DNA from 4 places in the Massilia sp. 01N417 genome. Region 1 is predicted to be linked to each of the others. Evidence: predicted binding sites of a transcription regulator. Region 1 holds the regulator's gene; each other region holds the start of a gene.
The links. Region 1 encodes FNR, which switches genes on or off when oxygen is low (the NO sensors DNR and NnrR bind a similar motif). Its sites were predicted from a motif close to TTGATNNNNATCAA; they were not measured.
Positions count from the first base shown of each region.

Region 1 (5,030 bases):
CTCGGTGGTGATCCAGCCGGCCAGCACCGCCACCAGGCCCGCCGGTCCCATCCACATGGCCATGCGCAGGAAGCCGCGGCTGTCGAACAGGCGCTTCCTGAAGCGTAGCCACACGCCCCAGGCGCCCAGCGCGATCATCAGGAGGCCCAGGCCCACCATCACGCGGAAACTCCAGAAGACGATCAGGGAATTCGGCCGCTGGTCGCGCGGGAATTCCTTCAAACCCTTGATCTGGCCGCCCCAGGTATGGGTCAGGATCCAGCTGCCCACGCGCGGGATGCCGATGGCGAACTTGGTTTCTTCGTCCTTCATGCTGGGAATGCCGAACAGCAAAAGTGGCAGGGGCTTGTCGCCCTCGTTTTCCCAATGTCCCTCGAGGGCGGCGATCTTGGCCGGCTGGTGCTTCAGGGTGTTCAGGCCATGCATGTCGCCGACCACCGCCTGGATGGGCGCCACGATCAGCACCATCCACATCGCCATCGACAGCATGGTGCGCACCGCCTCGTTCCCCCGCCCCTTGAGCAAATGCCAGGCCGCGGAGCTGCCGACGAACAGCGCGGTCGACAGGAAGGCCGCGATCGACATGTGCACCAGCCGGTAGGGGAAGGAGGGATTGAAGACGATCCTGAACCAGTCGACCGGCACCATGCGGCCGTTGACGATGTCGTAGCCCTGCGGCGTCTGCATCCAGCTGTTCGAACCGAGGATCCAGGTGGCGGAAATGAGTGTACCGAGCGCGACCATGCAGGTGGCGAGGAAGTGCAGCCCGGGGCCGACCTTGGTCCAGCCGAACAGCATCACGCCGAGGAAGCCGGCCTCCAGGAAGAAGGCGGTGAGCACTTCGTAGGCCAGCAGCGGCCCGGTGATGGCGCCGGCGTATTCGGAGAAATAGCTCCAGTTGGTGCCGAACTGGTAGGCCATCACGATGCCGGAGACCACGCCCATGCCGAAGTTGACGGCGAAGATCTTCAGCCAGAAGTGGTAGAGGTCGACGAAGACTTGTCGCTTGGTCTTCAGCCAGCACAGCTCGAGCACGGCCAGGTAGCTGGCCAGGCCAATGGTGATGGCCGGGAACATGATGTGGAACGACATCGTGAACGCGAACTGCAGGCGCGCCAGGTCCAATGCCGCCAAGCCGAACATGAGTCCCCTCCGTTATTGTCGTGTGTAGAATCTAGCACGTGCTGAGCCGCGCACGATTGGCGGCGTGGCGATGGCTGGCCGCGTTCAAAATGCCACAGAGTATGATCAGGCAGTCAAGAAGCCCCGGCTTTACGGACGCCAGCCCGGCATGTGGCCGTATAATCGCAGGTATTGACATCCATTCGCTTCCTTTATCCGATGATCCAGGCCATCTCTTTCCAGAACGACGACAAGCCGCTGAACGTTTCCGCGCTCAAGGCCAGCTGCTCGGCCTGCAGCATGCACCAGCTGTGCCTGCCGATGGGCCTGGAAGAAGCGGACATCGACCGCCTCGACAAGATCATCGGCCGCCGCCGCCGCCTCGAGCGCGACGAAGCCCTGTACAAGATGGGCGAGCCCTTCCGCAACCTGTACGCGGTGCGCTTCGGCCACTTCAAGACCTACCAGGTGAACGCGGCCGGCGAAGCCCAGATTACCGGCTTCCAGATGGCCGGCGAACTGCTGGGCATGGATGCGATTTCCGGCGACCGCCACCATTGCGACGCCGTCGCGCTGGAAGACAGCGAAGTCTGCGAGATCCCCTTCACCAACCTGGAAGACCTGTTCGGCCAGGTGCCGGCCTTGCTGCGCCATTTCCACCGCATCATGAGCCAGGAAATCACGCGCGAGCAGAACGTCATGCTCCTGCTCGGCAATATGCGCGCCGAGCAGCGCTTCGCCGTCTTCCTGGTCAACCTGTCCGCCCGTTACGCCGCGCGCGGCTATGCGGCCAACAGCTTCCAGCTGCGCATGTCGCGCGAAGACATCGGCAACTACCTGGGGCTGACCATCGAGAGCATCAGCCGCCTGCTGTCGCGCTTCAAGAAGCTCGGCCTGCTGCAGGTCGACAAGCGCGAAGTGACCCTGCTGGAACCGGCGCGGCTGAAGGCGATGGCGGCCGGGACCGAGCAGTGCAGTCCGATGGCATGATCAGGCAGCCAGGGAGTTGTATTTCAGGCGCTCCCCTCGACAATAAGAGCCAGTCGGTACATGCTGGTCGTCCGGACGTAGGCCAAGCAAAAACGGAGGTCGACATGACGACAAGTAACTTAGTTGAAGAACTCTCGGGCGCGCCATCCCGCCATGGGCTTCTTGAGGACATTGGTAGTTTGCACGAAGGCCGAACCCGGCTCGATCTGGAAGGGTTCCGATTCGATCCGATACGACACCTTCCACTCTATGTCTTCAACCTCATCGACGACGACGGAGCTCTTGTCGGCCGGTATCACTTTGCACCGGGCGCGCCGGAAGCAGTGGGAGAAATCGGCAACGCCGGGGGATACGTGGAAGCAGCGTACCGGAACAGAGGTCACAGCAAAGAAGCAATCAAGGCCCTGGGCGAGCTGGCGTCGCGACACGGAATGGACTCGTTCATCATCACCTGCCCGAAGGACAACGACGCTGCGCGAAAGGCGTTGGACCAGGTCGGCACGAAAATGGCGAATCGCGATGGCGATATCTGTTTTTACGAAATTCCGGCATCGAAATCGAACTGAAGCAACCACGACGAGGAGACAGAGATGATCAAGGTGAGCGTAATGTATCCCAACGGTCCGGACGCCCGTTTCGACGACGCCTACTACCGGGACCGGCACATGCCGATGGTCAAGCAGTTGATGGGCGACTCCTTGAGGTACTACACCGTCGACAAGGGAATGGCCGGCGGTGCGCCGGCGTCGGATGCGCCCTACATCGCCATGGGCCACCTGTTCTGCGACTCCGTCGATGCCTTCCAGGCCGGTTTCGGCCCGCACACGAAGGAAATCATGGGCGACATTCCGAACTACACCAACCAGTCGCCGGTCGTCCAGATCAGCGAGGTGGTGGTCGGCCAGGCCTGAGCCGGGCGCACGCCTCATCCTTCCCAGCGCGAGCCGAGAAGGATGCTGCACATGTTCCCGCGCTGGAATGCGGGATCCTTGAAGGCGAGGAAATCGTCATTGAAGGTCCCGAAAGTGGTGTCCGGGCGCTGCCTCAAGCCCTCGTAGAAGGCGTCGATCACCCGGTGGCCGAAATCCCGTCCACGCGGGTGGGCGGCCATCACGGCGGCGCGCTCTTCCGCCGTGAACTGGTCGGCCGGCCAGGGCGCCCCAGTAATAGACGCGCACCGAATGCTGGTATAGCAGATCGCTTTCGGTATCGCGGACGAGCTCGGTAATCTCGCGCGCGATCCTGCTGTCCGGCAGGCGCACGCCGCAGATGCCGCTGTTTTCCATGGCAGGTCCCCCTCTCACCTGGTAGCGGGCAGGACCAGCTCGCGATCGTCCCGGTCCGTCACGAACACGGCGAGCAGCTTTGCCGGCTTGTCCTTGCTGGCGTTGCGGGCCACGGTATGGCGTGCTCCCGGGTCCTCGTACCAGCTTTCTCCCGCCCGGTACAGGCGCGGCTGCTCGTCGCCGACCGCGCTGACGATTTCGCCGGACAGCACGTAGGCGTAGATGAAGGCTGACTTCGGATGGGTGTGCGCCGGCGATGCTGCGCCTGGCGGAAAGGACACCTCGACCGCGACCAGCGCCTTGCCGGGCACATTCGGCAGCGCGCGCTTGAACAGCGGGGTGACCGTCTCCGGGCCGTGTGCGCCGGCGGGAAGCGCCGTGATGGACAGCAGCGCCAGGCAGATGGCGGGAATGGCGCGCTTCATCATTGCACCGCCGCCGGCACCGCGCGGAAACTGATCGCCATGCGGTTGTAGGCGTTCATGAGGCCGATCGCGATCGTCAGGTCGGCCAGCTGCTTCTGGTCGAACACGCTGGCGGCCGCTTCATACTCGGCGTCCGGCACGCCGGTCTCGGCGACGCGCGTGACGGTTTCCGCCCAGGCCAGGGCGGCACGCTCGGTGGCGCTGAACAATCCGCCGCCCTCGCGCCAGCCCGGCACCAGCACCAGCTTGTCGATCGTGACGCCCTCCTTCAGCAGGTCGCGCGAGTGCATGTCGATGCAGAACGCGCAGCCGTTGATCTGCGAGACGCGCAGGTAGACCAGGTCGACCAGGACCTTCGGCAAGCCCGACTGCAGGACATGCCCGTAGACGCCGCCCAGTGCTTTCATGCCGGCCGGGGTTGCGGCGTTGTAGTCCATTCGCTGTGTCATCTGTTTTCTCCTTGATTGAATGAGTCACAGGAGAAGGATGGTCCATCGGGTGGTCAAAAAACAGGGCCAAGAATTGAAAGTTTTAATGTACCATCCGCCGATGGACCAATTTTCCATCAGCCTCGACCGCGCCAAAAAGACGCCGCTCGCCACGCAAATCTATGCGACGATCCGCGAAGGCATCGAGGCGGGACGGATTCCTCCCCATGCCAGGTTGCCCTCGTGGCGCGACCTGGCTGCGCAGCTGGGCGTCTCGCGCGGCACCGTGCGCCTGGCCTACGAACGCCTCATCGACGAGCAGCTTGCCCTCGGCCTGGGTGCGGCCGGCACCCGCGTCACCGAGCGCCGCCCCGGCGCTTCCGCCTCCCCATGGTCGGTCGATGCGCCGCCGATGCCCGAGCTGTTCCACGACTTCGGCACCGTGCCCTTGCCCTTCCAGATGGGCGTGCCGGCCCAGGATGAGTTCCCCGACAAGCCATGGTCGCGCATCCTGACGCGCGAGGCCAGGCGCAGCGGCGCCGGCGCGGTCGGCTACCCGGATCCGCGCGGCGAGCCGGGACTGCGCAATGAAATCGCGGCCTATCTCGGCATCGCGCGGGGATTGCGATGCAGCCCCTCGCAGGTGCTGGTCACGGCCGGCTTCTGCGGCGCACTGGGCATCGCATGCCGCGGACTCGGACTCGAGGGCAGGACCGCCTGGATGGAAGAACCGGGCTTTCCGCTCACCCGTACCGCGCTCGGCCTGGCCGGGATGACGG
Region 1 covers NZ_JBFTRS010000026.1:84,200-89,229, forward strand. Annotated here, with positions in the region: gene AC1DOQ_RS23225 (cytochrome ubiquinol oxidase subunit I) at 1-1,143, opposite strand, end outside; gene fnr (fumarate/nitrate reduction transcriptional regulator Fnr) at 1,342-2,112, shown strand; gene AC1DOQ_RS23235 (GNAT family N-acetyltransferase) at 2,217-2,678, shown strand; gene AC1DOQ_RS23240 (EthD family reductase) at 2,703-3,023, shown strand; partial or broken gene AC1DOQ_RS23245 (hypothetical protein) at 3,038-3,398, opposite strand; gene AC1DOQ_RS23250 (cupin domain-containing protein) at 3,413-3,826, opposite strand; gene AC1DOQ_RS23255 (carboxymuconolactone decarboxylase family protein) at 3,823-4,272, opposite strand; gene pdxR (MocR-like pyridoxine biosynthesis transcription factor PdxR) at 4,373-5,030, shown strand, end outside.

Region 2 (5,030 bases), on a different contig from region 1:
GGCGGCGCCGTGCTGCCTCTCTACGATGCCTTGTACCTCGAACCGCGGCTGCGCCATGTGCTCGTCAGGCACGAGCAGGCGGCGGTGCATGCCGCCGAGGGCTATGCCAGGTCGACCGGCCGCCTGGGCGTCGTGTTCGTGACCTCGGGACCCGGCATGGCCAACACCACCTCCGGGCTGCTCGACGCCCTGTGCGACTCGGTTCCGGTGCTGTGCATCAGCGGCCAGGTCGCCACAAACCTGATCGGCACGAACGCCTTCCAGGAGTGCGATGCGCTCGGCATCTCGCGCACCGTCACCAAATGGAATGCCCAGGTCCGCAGCGCAGACGAGATCGTGGACATCGTCGGCGCCGCGGTGCGGCAGGCGACCCGGGGCCGCCCCGGTCCGGTGCTGGTCGATGTGCCGAAGGATGTCCAGCTGCAGGCAGTCCCGGTATCCGCATCGCGCTCGATGGCCGCAAGTCCGCCGTCCCGTGTGCCGGAGATCCCGGGGGCGCTGCTGGAGCAGGCGGCCAGGCTGATCGCCGCATCGAGCCGTCCCATCTTTTACGGCGGCGGAGGCTTGACCGCTTCCGGCAGCGCGGCCTGCACCACCTTCGCGGACCTCGTGCGCAGGAAAAACGCGCCATGCACGCTGACCCTGATGGGACTCGGGGCCTTTCCCGCATCGGATCCGCGATGGCTGGGCATGCTCGGCATGCACGGCACGCTGGAAGCCAACCTGGCGATGCACGGGGCCGACCTGGTGGTCTGCGTGGGTGCGCGTTTCGACGACCGGGTCACCGGCAAGCTCGAACACTTCTGTCCGGACGCGCGCATCGTCCACATCGACATCGATCCGGCCTCGATCGGCAAGATCGTGCGCGCCGACGTCGGCCTGGTGGGCGATTGCCACGCGGTGCTGGCGGCCCTGGAGCGGGAGCTCGCCGCCATGCAGGCCGAGGTCGCGCCCACGGACGCGTGGTGGCAGCGCATCCAGGCCTGGCGGGACGTGGACTGCCTCGGCGTTGCCGCCACCTCGCCGACGATCGTTCCCCAGCAATTGATGAAGACCCTGGCCGGTGCGCTGGCCGGACGGGATGCCATCGTCTCCACGGACGTCGGCCAGCACCAGATGTGGGCGGCGCAATACCTGCCCTTCGATGCGCCGCGGCGCTGGCTGACCTCGGGCGGCGCGGGGACGATGGGCTACGGCATCCCGGCCGCGATCGGCGCCCAGATCGCGCATCCGGAAAAGACGGTCGTGTGCGTGAGCGGCGACGCCTCGATCCTGATGAACATCCAGGAACTCGCCACCGCCGTGCAGCATCGCTGTCCGATCAAGGTCGTGCTGTCGAATAACGCCTGCATGGGCATGGTCCGGCAATGGCAGGAGCTGCACCACGGCGCCCGCTACAGCCACAGTTATGCGGAGGCCTTGCCGGACTTCCTGGCGCTGGCGCGCGCCTTCGGATGGCAGGCCCGCCGGGTATCCAGGGCGGACGAACTCGACGAGGCGATGGCCGAGTGCATGTCGGCGGACGGTCCTTTCCTGCTCGACGTGGTGGTCGAACAGGCCGAGAACTGCTTCCCCATGATTCCGGCCGGCCGCGGACACCACGAAGTCATGCTGTCGAAAGACCGGACCTACGAAAGCGGCCGATGACGGCCGATTATCTAAAGCGAATCCTCGACGCACAGGTGTATGAGGTCGCGGGCGTGACGCCGCTGGACATGCTGCCCTCGCTCTCCCAGCGCCTGGGCAACAGCATCCGCCTCAAGCGCGAAGACATGCAGAGCGTCTTCAGCTTCAAGCTGCGCGGCGCCTACAACAAGATGGCCAGGCTGTCGCCGGCGCAGCGCCGGCGCGGCGTGATCTGCGCATCCGCCGGCAATCATGCCCAGGGCGTGGCGCTGGCGGCGGCCCGGCTGGGTTGCCGGGCACTGATCGTGATGCCGACCACCACGCCGAGGATCAAGATCGATGCGGTGGCACGGCGCGGCGGGCCCTGCGTCGACATCGTCCTGCACGGGATCTCCTATACCGATGCCCACGACCACGCGGCCGCGCTCGAAAAAGAGCGGGGACTCACCTTCGTCCATCCTTTCGACGATCCCGATGTGATCGCCGGCCAGGGGACGATCGGCATGGAGATCCTGCACCAGCATAGGGAGCCGATCCATGCGATCTTCGTCGCCATCGGCGGCGGCGGGCTGGTCGCCGGCATCGGCGCTTACGTCAAGGCCTGCCGGCCCGGCATCAGGATCGTCGGCGTGCAGACCGTCGATTCCGATGCGATGGCGCGCAGCCTGGCGGCGGGCGAGCGCATCGCGCTGCCGGAGGTCGGCCTGTTCTCCGACGGGACCGCGGTCCGTCTGGTCGGCGAAGAGACCTTCCGCATCGCCAGGCAGGTCGTGGACGAGATCGTCCTGGTCGGTACCGACGAGGTTTGCGCGGCCATCAAGGAGATATTCCAGGAGACGCGCAGCGTGCTCGAGCCGGCCGGCGCCCTCGCGGTGGCCGGACTGCAGGCCTATGTGAAACGCGCCGCGCTGGCTGGAACGCCGGTCCGGGACCAGACCCTGGTGGCGGTCGCCGGCGGCGCCAACATCGACTTCGACCGCCTGGGCTTCGTGGCCGAGCGCGGACTTCATGTTTGAACACAAGCCAAGCCACACGGACCAAGGCGCCAGCTCAGCCGTGGAAGCACTGCAAACCATCTATCCCGCCTGGCTTTATTTTTGTCAATTATTTAATAACAATTTAATATCGTTATGATCCAGGGATCAAGATGACAGGGTGATGCAATTGCAAAAATTGCATCATGAAAACCTCATCCCTTATCCCCGCCCTGGCCTGGTCCCGCTGCTTCGTCTTCGCAGCGGCCAGCTTCTTCCACCTTCCTGCCGCTGCCGCCCCGGTGCAGCGCATTGAACCAGCCCCGCACGAGCACCAGGAATTCGAGGCGACCCTGGAGGCGCCCTATCGAGGCGAAGCCCGCGGCGCCGAATCGCGCACCTTCCGGCTGTCCTTCGACTATCCCGGCCTGCAGGGCCGCCGCAGCGTGCACTGGCGCCTCGAGTTGATGGCGCCCAACGGCCGCGACGTAGCGCGCTGGCAGGGACAGGCGATCCTGACGGGGCGCCCGGTCGACGTGCCGGTGCGCTGGCAGGGCAAGTTGGCGAAGGGGCTGCCCGCGCCAGGCGTGTATCGGGTGCGCCTGCGCGCCACGGCCGGGGATGAAGCGGTCGAGCAGTCCTGGGACATCGCCGTCGGCAACCCGCCGGCGCCCGCGTTGCCGGCCTTTTCGCCCATGCCGGGCCGGCGCAGGGTGCTGCAGGCGGCGCCGGCGGCGGGCGCGCTGCCGTTCACGGTCTATTACGGCAACCYGCACAGCCAGACCAGCCACAGCGACGGCGGCGCCGCCATCGACAACTGCAGGGGCGCCCAGGACCCGCAGACCGCGCCCTTCGGCCCGGACACCGCCTTTCCCTACGCCCGCGAACACGGCCTGGACATGCTGATGGTCTCCGAGCACAACCACATGTACGACGGCTCGGACGGTACCAGGCTCGATGCCGATCCGGCCGCGGCCAGGGCGCTGTACCAGTCCGGCCTCGGGATGGCGCGCGCGTTCAATGAGCGGCATCCGGACTTCCTGGCCCTGTACGGCATGGAGTGGGGCGTGATCAGCAACGGCGGCCACCTGAACATCTTCAACAGCGACGAGCTGCTCGGCTGGGAAAAGAACGGCAAGGGCGAGCTGCTGGCCGACACGCTCAGCAGCCGCAGCGACTACGGCGCGCTGTACACGCTGATGCGAAAGCAGGGCTGGATCGGCCAGTTCAACCACCCGGCGCTGAAGGGCCAGTTCAAGGTCGGCGGCGTGCCGCTGGCCTGGACGGCGGATGGCGACGAGGCGATGGCGCTGTGCGAAGTGATGAACACCTCGGCCTTCTCCACCAACGACAAGGAGGGCGAGACCCGCCGCAGCAATTTCGAGGCGGCCTGCAACAAGCTGCTGGAAGCGGGCTACCACGTGGCCTTCAGCAGCAACCAGGACAACCACTGCGCCAATTGGGGTAGCTCGTACACCAACCGCACCGCGGTACTGGTGCCGAACGGCGTGCCGCTGACCCGCGACAGCTTCGTCGACGCCCTCAGGGCGCGGCGCGTGTTCGCGACCATGGACAAGGCATCGCAGATCGTATTGACCGCCAACGGCCACCTGATGGGCGAGCGCATCGACAACCGCGGACCGCTCCAGCTGTCGGTGCAGTTCGCGAACGATGCCGGGCGGCGCGCGGCCACGGTGGCGATCATGGAAGGGGTGCCGGGCCGGAACGGCAACGTGAGCCGGCTGGCGGCGCAGGCGAGCGTCACGCTGACGCCATCGCCGGGGCCGCATTTCTACTATGCGAAGCTGACCCAGGACGACGGCAAGGTGCTGTGGTCGGCGCCGGTGTGGGTCAACCAGCGGAACGATTAAAAGCCGAGATTCTTCCCGAGCCCGAACAGGGTCGCAAGGCCCAGCACCACGAAGATCAGGGCCGCGATGCCGTGCACGAGCTTGAGCGGCACGCGGCCGGCGATGCGGTCGCCGAAGTACACGGCCGGCACGTTCGCCAGCATCATGCCCAGGGTGGTGCCGGCCACTACCGCCACCGCGGAGGGATAGCGCGCGGCCAGCGCCACCGTCGCCACCTGGGTCTTGTCGCCCATCTCGGCCAGGAAGAAGGCCAGCACGGTGGTGAGGAAGACGCCGAAGCGCGCCGGCGTCGCCTCGTTCTCGTCGATGTCGTCCGGGACCATGATCCAGGCCGCCATGCCGATGAAGGCCAGGCCCAGCACCCAGCGCATCACCTCGGGGCCGAGCAGCTTGCTGACCAGCGCGCCGACCGCGGCGGCAAAGGCGTGGTTGGCGATGGTGGCGACGAAGATGCCGAAGACGATGGGCAGCGGGCGGCGGAAGCGCGCGGCCAGCAGGAAGGCCAGCAACTGGGTCTTGTCGCCGATTTCGGCGAGGGCGACGATGCCGGTGGAAACGA
Region 2 covers NZ_JBFTRS010000029.1:38,180-43,209, reverse strand. Annotated here, with positions in the region: gene ilvB (biosynthetic-type acetolactate synthase large subunit) at 1-1,647, shown strand, start outside; partial or broken gene ilvA (threonine ammonia-lyase, biosynthetic) at 1,644-2,627, shown strand; gene AC1DOQ_RS24260 (CehA/McbA family metallohydrolase) at 2,807-4,471, shown strand; gene AC1DOQ_RS24255 (TMEM165/GDT1 family protein) at 4,468-5,030, opposite strand, start outside.
Region 2: a site for FNR is predicted at 2,717-2,730, ahead of AC1DOQ_RS24260 (CehA/McbA family metallohydrolase). Genes of this name have one in related genera too.

Region 3 (5,030 bases), on a different contig from region 1:
ACTCCTGCGGCTCGATTTCGGCATCCACCTGCAGCGGCACCAGTCCCAGGTCCACGTAAGGCACGCCCTCTTCCCGGAACACCGCCAGCGCATGCGCCATCAGCGCATACCACAGGCCCTGGCGGAAGTTGGCGGACGAGCGCGAGATGTTCGGCACATAGCCGGCCAGGCGGCCGTCGCGGTAGATCGGATCGAAGAAGATGAAGCCGACCGCCTCGCCCCCGGCGCCGTAGGCGTAGAAGTAGCGCGTGCCTTCGCGGTAGTCGATGATCATCGGCCGGATCAGGAAGCGGATCTCGTTGTTCTTGCAGCGCCGGGTGCGGATCCAGGCTTCGGAGATGCGCTTGACGTCGTGGTCGAAGCCGCCCTCGCGGATCTCGATGCCCTGGCTCCTGGCGCCGTTGACGGCGGTGCGGACGATCTGCTTGCGCGCGCCGCGCAGGCTCCAGTCGGACAGCGCGATCTTCGATTCGCTGCCGAACTGGGTGCCGTAATAGCCGTGGCGTCCGTGCAGGTGGTCGACCACCGCCTTGCTCACCTGGACGAAGACGGCGCGCGGAAAGCGCTCCAGGAAGCGGTCGATCAGCGGCGCGCGCTGCTCCGGCGCGCATACCGGATCGGCGAGCGCGAACTGCATGCCCCAGTACTGGGCATAGGCGATGTAGCCGACGCCCGGCAGCTCGAAGTAGGCCATGTCCGGCTGCATGGTCGAGAAGGACATAGGGTGGCTGCCGTAGTCCTTCAGCCAGGCCACGCGCCGGGCCAGCTCGGCGTGGGCGTCGGCGTCGGCCGGTGCGAGCGGCCGGGTGAGCGCGAGAGCGGCGTCGCTCATGCGAGGTCCGGCTTCTCGCCCAGCACCGACCAGTAGCAATCCAGCAGCAGCAGCTTGTAGTGCTTCTGCTCCTGCACCCGCAGGCCGAGCCTCTTCATCCACTCGGGATAGTTGTAGATATTGTGGAAGGCGTTGCCGGCAAACAGCCAGAAGAAGCCGACCGCGCCATACCAGTACAGGGTCTTCACCAGCCGGCTCAGGACGTTCCCGGTCGGGAAGGAGAAGTCGCCGACCACCACCCGCGCGCCCGGCCGGCCGAGGCGGATCAGGTGCTGCAGCACCTTCACCATCATGTCTTCGTGGAAGACGTTGAGGAAGAAGTTGGCCACCACCATGTCGTAGCGCTCGTACTCCTCGACTTGCATGATGTCGCTGTGGACCTGGCGGATCGTGACCTGCACGCCCTCTTTCGCCAGGTTGGCCTGGAACTTCCTCAGCATGGTCTCGGACAGGTCGACCACGGTGACCTCGGCCCCGCGGCGCGCCGCGTAGACCGCGTCCCTGCCGTGGCCGACGCCGGCGAACAGCACCCGGTCGCCCGGCTGCAGGCGGTCGAGCATCGCGACCTTGCACTTGTGGATCGACTTCCCGCTGTAGAAAGCACTCAGCCAGTCGTAGATCGGCCCGACGAACCTGTATTTGTCGCTCACGCTTGTCTCCTTCTTGTCTTTTGTATAAGCGTAAGCGAAAGCGTCAGCCCTCCACGATTTTGTGCCTGCCTTTAGGAGCCAACTTTCTGGCCTTCCGAGTCAGTGCACGCGGCGCCGGCGGACGGTCGAGGTCCAGTTCTCGAGGTCGACCTCCTCGCGCATCTCGGCGCAGGCGCCCAGCAGCTTGGCGATCTCGCGCTTGGTCAGGCCCGAGTTCAGGGTCAGGCGCACCAGCGCGCGGTTCTTGGGCGTGGCCGGGGCGCAGAACACGGCGCCCTGGATGCCGCGGTTTTCCAGCGCCTTGCGCAGCACCAGGGTCTTCGGCTCGGTCCCCACTTCGAGCGCGACGATCTGTTCGCTGCCCTCGTCCACGCAGTAGCCGAGCCGTCCCAGGCCGGTACGCACTTCCTCGGTAATGCGGCGCAGGCCGGCCCGGCGGGCGTCGGCCTGCTCGACGAAATCGATGGCGGCGTCGAACCAGACCAGCTCGTGGTTCAGCAGGCAGGAGCTGAAGATGGCCGGGCGCGAGGCCGACAGGAAGTAGCCCTTGAAGCGGCTCGAACAGGTGATGATGCCGGCGCGGCCGGCGAAGGCCTTGGCCAGCGAAGCGGTGCGGAAGTGCACGCGGTCTTCCAGTCCGGCGGCGATCACCAGGCCGGCGCCGCGCGGGCCGTGGGTGCCGAGGGAATGCGATTCGTCGACCACCAGCACGCTGCCGGTCCTCTCGGCCAGGGCGACCACCTCGTGCAGCGGGGCCAGGCTGCCGTCGGTGCTGTACAGGGCGTCGACCACGATCACGCCGGCGCCGTGCTTGTTCAACTGGCGCTGCAGGTGGTCCATATTGTTATGCAGGAAAGGCACGGCCTTGGCGCCGCCCAGCTGGACCCCGTCCCACAGCGAGGCATGCGCCATGATGTCGAGGTAGACCGGCACGCCCGGCTCCGCGACGCTGTGCATCAACCCGACGTTCGCGGCCCAGCCGGATTGCGCCAGCACCGTCTCCTGGGCACCCATGAAGTCGGCGAACTTCTCTTCCAGCCGGTGCTGCCGGCTGCCGGCCTGCAGGTAGACGGCGGACATCAGGTTCTGACCGTCGTTCCCCTGCAGGGCGCGCACCTGGGCCTGGAGCAGCGCCGGCTCGTTCGCCAGGCAAAGGTAATCGTTCCCGGCCAACATCACGGCACCGGGTCCCTGGCGCTTCCACACGTGGACGTGCTCGCCGCCCATCAGCTGTTCGATCCGGTTCACATGGTGTTCGTCCATCCGGCGGGTGACGAAGGCGGGCATGCGCAGGCCTGCGGGGCGGACATTGTTTTGGACTTTGGTCAGTCGTGTCATTTTTTTATCTCCAGGAAAAGTTTCATTGTGTCCATACGCAAAAATTCAGTTCAGCTTATCGACGCACCCTTGACCGAGATCAATCACGTCGGAGCGGTTTCCTTCAAGCTCAACGAAAAATTGAGTGAGATCAATTGCGAATTGACAAGAAGCGAAAACAGACGGTCTACGACCGGGAGTTGCCGAGTGAAGAATCTGCTGTACAGAAGCATCGCGAACATCATTGCGCCGATCAGGATGCGTTATCGGCTGACCCGCCCCGCCTTGCTGGCGTGGCTGCTGCGCCAGGACCAGTTGCAGGAGCATGCCGTGGTGCGGCTGCATTTCCTGGCCTGGGTCGGCTGCATCGGCATGCCGGCGTACTACCTCATCTGGACAATGTGGTTCCCACAAAAGTTCGAGAGCCCGGGCCTGCGGATACTCGGTTTTGTTCTATGCCTTCCAGCACTATTGTTCCCGCGCAAAATCAAGCGAAACTGGCTGCGCTCCTACGAGTTCATCAGCGTCACCTATGTCATGCCCTTCTTTTTCAGCTACATGTTCCTGATGAACCACGGCTCGGCCGTGTGGGGCGAATCCCTGCTGCTGGCGCTGATCCTGCTGTTCCAGTTCGACTCCCTGTGGGCGCTGCTGTCCTGCAGCGCCGGCGCGCTGGCCGCCTGCCTGCTGTACGTGGTGCTGGGCGATCCGAACGCCAGCAGCGACTTCCACGCGCTGCCGCTGACGCTGGAGCAGGCGCCGATCTATCTCTTCACGATCGTGATCGTGGCCCTCACCAGGATCGGGCGCCGGCTGCTGGCGAGCGAGAAGCTGGCCGGCATGGCGCAGGCGCTGGCGATGGTCTCGCACGAATTGCGCACGCCCCTGATCAGCATTTCCGCCAACGTGCGAGGGATAGCACGGGCGGTGGCCGGCGCCGAGGAAGGCGTGCCGGAGGCGCTGGAGCGGATCGGCTTCGAGGTGCGCCACATGAACCAGATGATCGACTTGTTCCTGATGTCGGCGGCGGCCATGAACCAGCAGCTGGCGCCCACCGAGCGGGTCTCGATGGCGGAGCTGGTGAACGGCGTGATCAAGCGCTATCCCTTCGTCAGCGAGGAACAGCAGCGCCTGGTGAGCGTGGTGGTGCGCAGCGACTTCGCCTTCCGCGGACGCCAGGAACTGGCCTCGGTGGTGCTGCTCAACCTGCTCCGGAATGCCCTGAAGGCCCTGCAGCGCGCCGGCAAGGGGAAAGTGCGGATCATCGTCGACGGCGCCCGCAGGCGCCCGCGCCTGCTGCTGATGGACAGCGGCTGTGGCATCCCGGCGCGCCAGCTGCCCTACATCTTCGAGCGCTTCTATTCCTACCCGGCGAACACCGGCGCCGGCATCGGCCTGGCGCTGTGCAAGGACATCGTGCACGCCTGGCACGGCAAGATCCGCTGCCGCTCGCGCGAAGACCTCTACACGGTGTTCGCGCTGGAGTTCCCGCCGGCGCGGCGCGCCGCCGACGCGTCCCCGGCGCCGCGTTCTCCCCAGGCAATGAACGACCGAGTCGAACGAGTCAGCGAGGCCTAGCATGAACCTGCCGATCTACCAGCATCCCACCATGACCGTCCTCGTGGACGACAGTCCCAGCTTCCTGCACAGCCTGCGCTTCCAGCTCGGCGCGAGCTTTCCCAGCATCGGCTTCAGCGACACCACCGCCGCCATCGCCTGGCTGCGCCAGCACGGCGCCGCGCCCGCCGCCCTGGCCGGCCTGCTGTCGCCCAGCGTCGACACCTATACCTTCGCACCGCAGCCCTACAACATCGCCCTGCACGTCGAGCAGGTGTGCGGCATCCGCCGCCACGCCCAGCGCTTCCTGACGCCCTCGGTGCTGGTGGTCGACTATGCGATGCCGGGCATGGACGGGATCCAGTTCTGCGAAGCGGTGCGTGACCTGCCATGCCGGAAGATCCTGCTGACCGGGGTCGCCGACGAGCGGGTCGCGATCGAAGCCTTCAACCGCGGCCTGATCGACCGCTATGTGCGCAAGAGCGACGCCCACGCCCTCGACCGCCTGGAGGAGGAACTCACCCAGCTGCAGGAGGACTTCTTCCTGGCCCAGTCGGAAGCGTTGCGCATGCTGCTCTCGCTGCACGACTTCAGCTTCGTCAACGATCCGGCCATCGGCGGCCTGGTGCGCGAGCTGGGCGCGCGCCACAAGATCGTCGAGCACTACCTGTTCA
Region 3 covers NZ_JBFTRS010000012.1:93,798-98,827, reverse strand. Annotated here, with positions in the region: gene AC1DOQ_RS14535 (DUF2156 domain-containing protein) at 1-832, opposite strand, end outside; partial or broken gene AC1DOQ_RS14530 (class I SAM-dependent methyltransferase) at 829-1,485, opposite strand; gene cqsA (alpha-hydroxyketone-type quorum-sensing autoinducer synthase) at 1,582-2,820, opposite strand; gene AC1DOQ_RS14520 (sensor histidine kinase) at 3,007-4,377, shown strand; gene AC1DOQ_RS14515 (response regulator) at 4,379-5,030, shown strand, end outside.
Region 3: a site for FNR is predicted at 2,890-2,903, ahead of cqsA (alpha-hydroxyketone-type quorum-sensing autoinducer synthase). Genes of this name have one in related genera too.

Region 4 (5,030 bases), on a different contig from region 1:
AACTTGGCCGGCAGGATGTCGAGCAAGGCTTCGAGGCCGAAACGGGTGGCGAGCGCAGCGCAGCGCGCCTCCGCCAGCGCTTCGCCGAGGTCGAACAGCCGCGCATGCAGCATCAGGTTCTGGCGCACGGTCAGCTCCTGGTACAGTGAAAAGCCCTGCGACATGTAGCCGACCCGCCGGCGCGCCTCGACGCCGTCCGCACCCGTCTCCTCGCCGAACAGCCTGGCTGTGCCGGCGGTCGCCGGCAACAGTCCTGTCAGCATCTTCATCGTCGTGGTCTTGCCGCAGCCGTTCGAGCCGATGAAACCGAAGATCTCGCCGCGCGTGATGCGAAAGCTGACATCCTTCACGGCGTCGAAGTCGCCGAAACGCCGCGACAGCCGATCGGCTTCGATGACAAGCGCGCCGCCGGTCACCGGCTGGCGCGGCTGCGGACCCTGGGCACGATAGCCGGCGCGGCGCTCCGCCGGCAGCAAGGCTACGAAAGCCGCTTCGAGACTGACGCCGCCGCCTTTTTCGAGAAGCGCCGCCGGCGTGCCGCTGGCCAGTACGCGCCCGCCGTCCAGCGCTACCAGCCAGTCGCAGCGGCTCGCCTCTTCCATGTAGGCGGTTGCCACCAGCACGCTGAGGCCTGGGCGCGCCTGCCGGATGGCGCCGATCAGCTCCCAGAACTGGCTGCGCGACAACGGATCGACACCTGTGGTGGGTTCGTCCAGGATCAGCAGGTCCGGATCGTGCACGAGCGCACAGCACAAACCCAGTTTCTGCTTCATTCCGCCCGACAGCTGGCCGGCCGGGCGCCCTAGGAAGGGCAACAGCCCGGTGCTTGCTGCCAGCAGGTCGATCCGCGCGCGCCGCTCCCTGCCGCCGATGCCGAACAGTCGCGCGAAGAATTGCAGGTTTTCCTCCACCGTCAGGCTCGGATACAGGTTGCGGCCGAGGCCCTGGGGCATGTAGGCAATCCTTGGACAGACGATGGCGCGGTAGCGGGCGTCGGCCATGTCGCCGCCAAGCACCTCCACCCTGCCCTCGGCAATGCGGCGCGCCCCGGCAACCGTTGCAAGCAGACTCGACTTGCCGACGCCATCGGGACCGATCAGGGCTGTCATCCCGCCCGCGGGCAGTTCGAGATCGACCCGGTCCAGGGCCGTCACGCGGCCATAGCGCAGGCTGAGGCCGGCAAGCCGGGCAGCCGGCGCCGCGTCTCTCATGGCGAGCCCCTCAGCGCCAGCGCGGCCGGCCAGGGACGCTTGGGATCGAGACGGATCCAGGCGACGCCGGGCACGCCGGCCTTGACCTGGTCGGCATGGCGCTCCAGAAGCCGCCGGTCGACCTGGGCTTTTACCCGGAACATCAACTTCTGCCTTTCGCTGGCGGTCTCGACGGACTTGGGCGTGAATTGCGCGCTGCTCGCGACGTAGCTGACGGTGGCCGGGACCACGAAGTCCGGCGCCGCGTCCAGCACCAGGCGGACCTCGGTACCGAGCGCGACACGGCCGGCGGCCTCCTCTGGAATGAAGAAGGTCATGTAGACATCCGTCAAGTCGATCAGGTTCAGCACCTTGCCTCCCGCGCCCAGCACTTCGCCGGCCTGGGCCACGCGATACTGGACGCGGCCGGCGCGCGGCGCCAGCAGATCCTCGTCGCGCAGGTCGGCATCGATCCGCGCGGTCGTGGCGACGGCGGCTTCGATCGCGGAGCGGCCCTGCACCACCTGGGCCCGGGCAGCCGCCACGGCCGCGCCTGCCGCATCGACCTGTGCGCGCGCCGCCATCAGCGTGGCGCGCACCGCGTCGGCGCGGGCGCGGTCGTCGTCCAGCTCCTGCTGCGATGTGGCGCCGGCCTGGGCCAGAACGGTCGACCGTGCGAGTCTCCGTCGCGCGGCATCCAGTTCGCTCTCGCGCTGCGCCACCAGCGCAGCCGCTGCCGCCAGGTCGCTCCGGCGCATCGCCAGCTGCGCCTGCGCACCGGCCACGGCGTCGCGGGCCTGTTGCTCCCGCGCCAGCGACTCGCTCTTCTGCGCATGCAGGGAGCCGGCATCCATGCGCGCCAGCAGCTGGCCTGCTTTTACCGGATCGCCTTCGTCGACCAGGACGTCGACGACCCGGCCCGGCAATCTGGTGGCGATGTCGACTTCCACCGCCTCGATCCTGCCGTTGCCGCTGACAAATCCGGGCCCCGGGCCCTGCTGGCGCGACAGCTTCCACGCCTGGGCGCCGCCAATGGCCAGCACAAGCACGGCCGCAGCCGCGACGAGGCGCTTGACGAGCCTCTTGTTCGTCGTTGCGGGAGCGTTGCCCGGCATGTCTCGCAGCGGGCTCTCGGGAGTTCGAAGTTCCATTGGCGAGGCCGACGTTTCCTGAATACTTCGCACTATAGAAGTGAGGCGAGGCGGCCATGTATGACCTACGTCAAATTGTTCGTGATGAATGGATTTTTGATCTTCGTCATACCAGACAGTCATTTCGAAGGACTAGCATTGACCAGTCACAATCATTTGACGGAAGGAGTGCATCATGGATTTCATCAGTGAAAGCGCGCTGCAGTTTGCTGTCGCCGTGCTGCTGGCCGGCCCCGGCCTGGTGCACGCACAGGACGAGCGCCCCGCGAACGCCGACACGACCGCGTCGGCCGACCGGCCGCTGGCCGCCGCCGAGCGTAACGTGACGCGGGCGGTGAACGTCGTCCGTCAGCTGGAGCTGGATACCCGCATGCATCCGCTGCTGGGGGCCGCCAAGGGTATCTTCATCGTGCCCGCCTATAAGCGTGCGGCGGTCGGCATCGGCGCCGAAGGCGGTACCGGTCTGCTGCTGGTGAAACGCGATGACGGGAGCTGGTCGCAGCCTGTCTTCTACAACACCGGCAGCCTGAGCCTCGGCCTCCAGGCCGGCGTGCAAGGCGGCGCACTTGCCTTCGTGCTGAACAACCAGAACGCCGTCGATGCCTTCCTGAAGAAGACCAGCGTCTCCCTGAGCGCCACTGCCGGCTTGACGATCATGAACTGGAACAGGATGGTCGAAGGTTCCGCGCGCGCGGGCGACGTCGTCGCTTGGGCCGACAGCAAGGGCCTGTTCGGCGATGCCGCCACCGTCGAGCTGAACGGCGTCCGCTACAGCCAGAATCTCAACAATGCCTATTACCGGCGCACCTTGTCCGCGAGCGAGATAATCGGCGGCAAGACCAGCAATCCGCAGTCCAGCCTGCTTGTCGATGCCCTGGCGTCCAGCGCGCGCTGACGGCTGCATCATCTCCCGGGAGTCCAAGATGGATATCAAGACCATACTCGTCCATGTCGACGAATCACAGGAGGCGGCCGAACGTATTGCCTTCGCTGCCCAGCTCGCGAATCTGCATGGCGCGCACCTGATCGGGATGGCGCAGACCGGCATCCTGCGCTTCATGCGGGAGGCCGCACTTCCGGGGGTGGAACTGGGCGATCTCACGCCCCTGTTCGGCGAGATGCGCGAATCCGCCGAGCGATGTGCCAGCCAGTTCGATACGGTCGCACGCCGGATGTCGGTCGCCTCGTTCGAGCACCGCATCGACGACGAGGATCCCGCCATGGCCCTTGCACTCCAGGCCCTGTACGCCGACCTGGTCGTCGTCGGACACGCTGCCGCCTCCTCTTCCGGCCACGGGGCAGGTGCCGGCATTCCCGAATACGTCGCCATGAACTCCCCTGCCCCCGTACTCGTTCTGCCGAACGGCCGCCCGTATACGCCCGGCTTCACACGTGTGGTGCTTGCCTGGAATGGCAGTCCCGAGGCCGCACGCGCGGTACGCCAGGCGCTGCCGCTGCTCGCCGGCGCCGCGGAAGTGGAGGTGGTGCTCTTCGACGAGGAGAGTTCGAGCGCGCGTTCGCCGGCAGGCGATGTCGACCTGGCCCGCTTCCTGTCCCGTCATGGCGTCCACGCCGACGTGCGCCGCCACCATGCGAAGGGCGAAGTCGGCAATGCCTTGCTGGTACTGGTCGAGGACCGCAGGGCCGAGCTGCTGGTCATGGGCTGCTACGGCCACTCGCGCTACCGCGAGATCCTGCTCGGGGGCGTCAGCCGTACCGTGCTGCGCCGCCTGCCGCTGCCGGTGATCCTCGCGCATTGAAAAGGTTCGGGCAGCGGTTCATGCCTCCGCGGCCGCACGATGCGCCTGCTCGAACTCCTCGATCGGCACCGGCCGGCCGAGCAGATAGCCCTGCAGGGCGTAACAGCCGCGTGCGGCCAGGAATTTGCGCTGCGCCTCGTGCTCGACGCCTTCGGCGACGATGTCGAGCTTGAGCGTTCGCGCCAGTGCGATGATGGCCTTGATGATGGGAACCGCATTCGGATCGATATGCACGTCGTGCACGAAAGAGCGGTCGATCTTCAGGCCGGCCAAGGGAAACCGCTTCAGGTAAGCCAAAGAGGAATAGCCGGTACCGAAGTCGTCGAGCGAGAAATGAATACCCTGCATGCGCAGGCGCTGCATGCTTTCGGTCATCGTCATCATGTCTTCGGCAAACACGCTTTCGGTCAGCTCCAGGCAGAGCCTTCCGGCTGGCGCGCCGGTGTCGGCGAGAATGGCGGCGACGCTGTCGGGAAAGCCGGGATCCCGTAACTGGTGCACGCTGACATTCACACCGAGCTTGAGCTCGCGCAGCGACCTGTCGCGGCGCCAGCGCCCGAGTACGCGGCAGCTTTGCTCGAGCACATGGTGTCCCAAGGGCAGGATCAGGCCCGACGACTCGGCCAGGCCGATGAATTCGTCGGGTCCGAGCAGCTCGCCGTCCGGCCGGCGCCAGCGTACCAGCACCTCGCCCCCTATCAGCCGGCCGCGGCGACTGAATTGCGGCTGGCAGTACAGCACGAACTGGCGCAACCCGCCGTCGCCGTGTATCGCTTTCTCGAGCGCGGCCTGCAGGTCGGCGGCCGCCTGCATGCGGGTATCGAAGAAACGCAGACCATGGCGGCCATGGACTTTTGCCTCGTTCATCGCAAGCGCAGCCTGCTTCAGAACCGTGTCGATATCGGTCGCCGCGGCGTCGAACACCGTCA
Region 4 covers NZ_JBFTRS010000013.1:13,147-18,176, reverse strand. Annotated here, with positions in the region: gene rbbA (ribosome-associated ATPase/putative transporter RbbA) at 1-1,211, opposite strand, end outside; gene AC1DOQ_RS14910 (HlyD family secretion protein) at 1,208-2,305, opposite strand; gene AC1DOQ_RS14905 (lipid-binding SYLF domain-containing protein) at 2,517-3,236, shown strand; gene AC1DOQ_RS14900 (universal stress protein) at 3,265-4,101, shown strand; gene AC1DOQ_RS14895 (EAL domain-containing protein) at 4,120-5,030, opposite strand, start outside.
Region 4: a site for FNR is predicted at 2,402-2,415, ahead of AC1DOQ_RS14905 (lipid-binding SYLF domain-containing protein). Genes of this name have one in related genera too.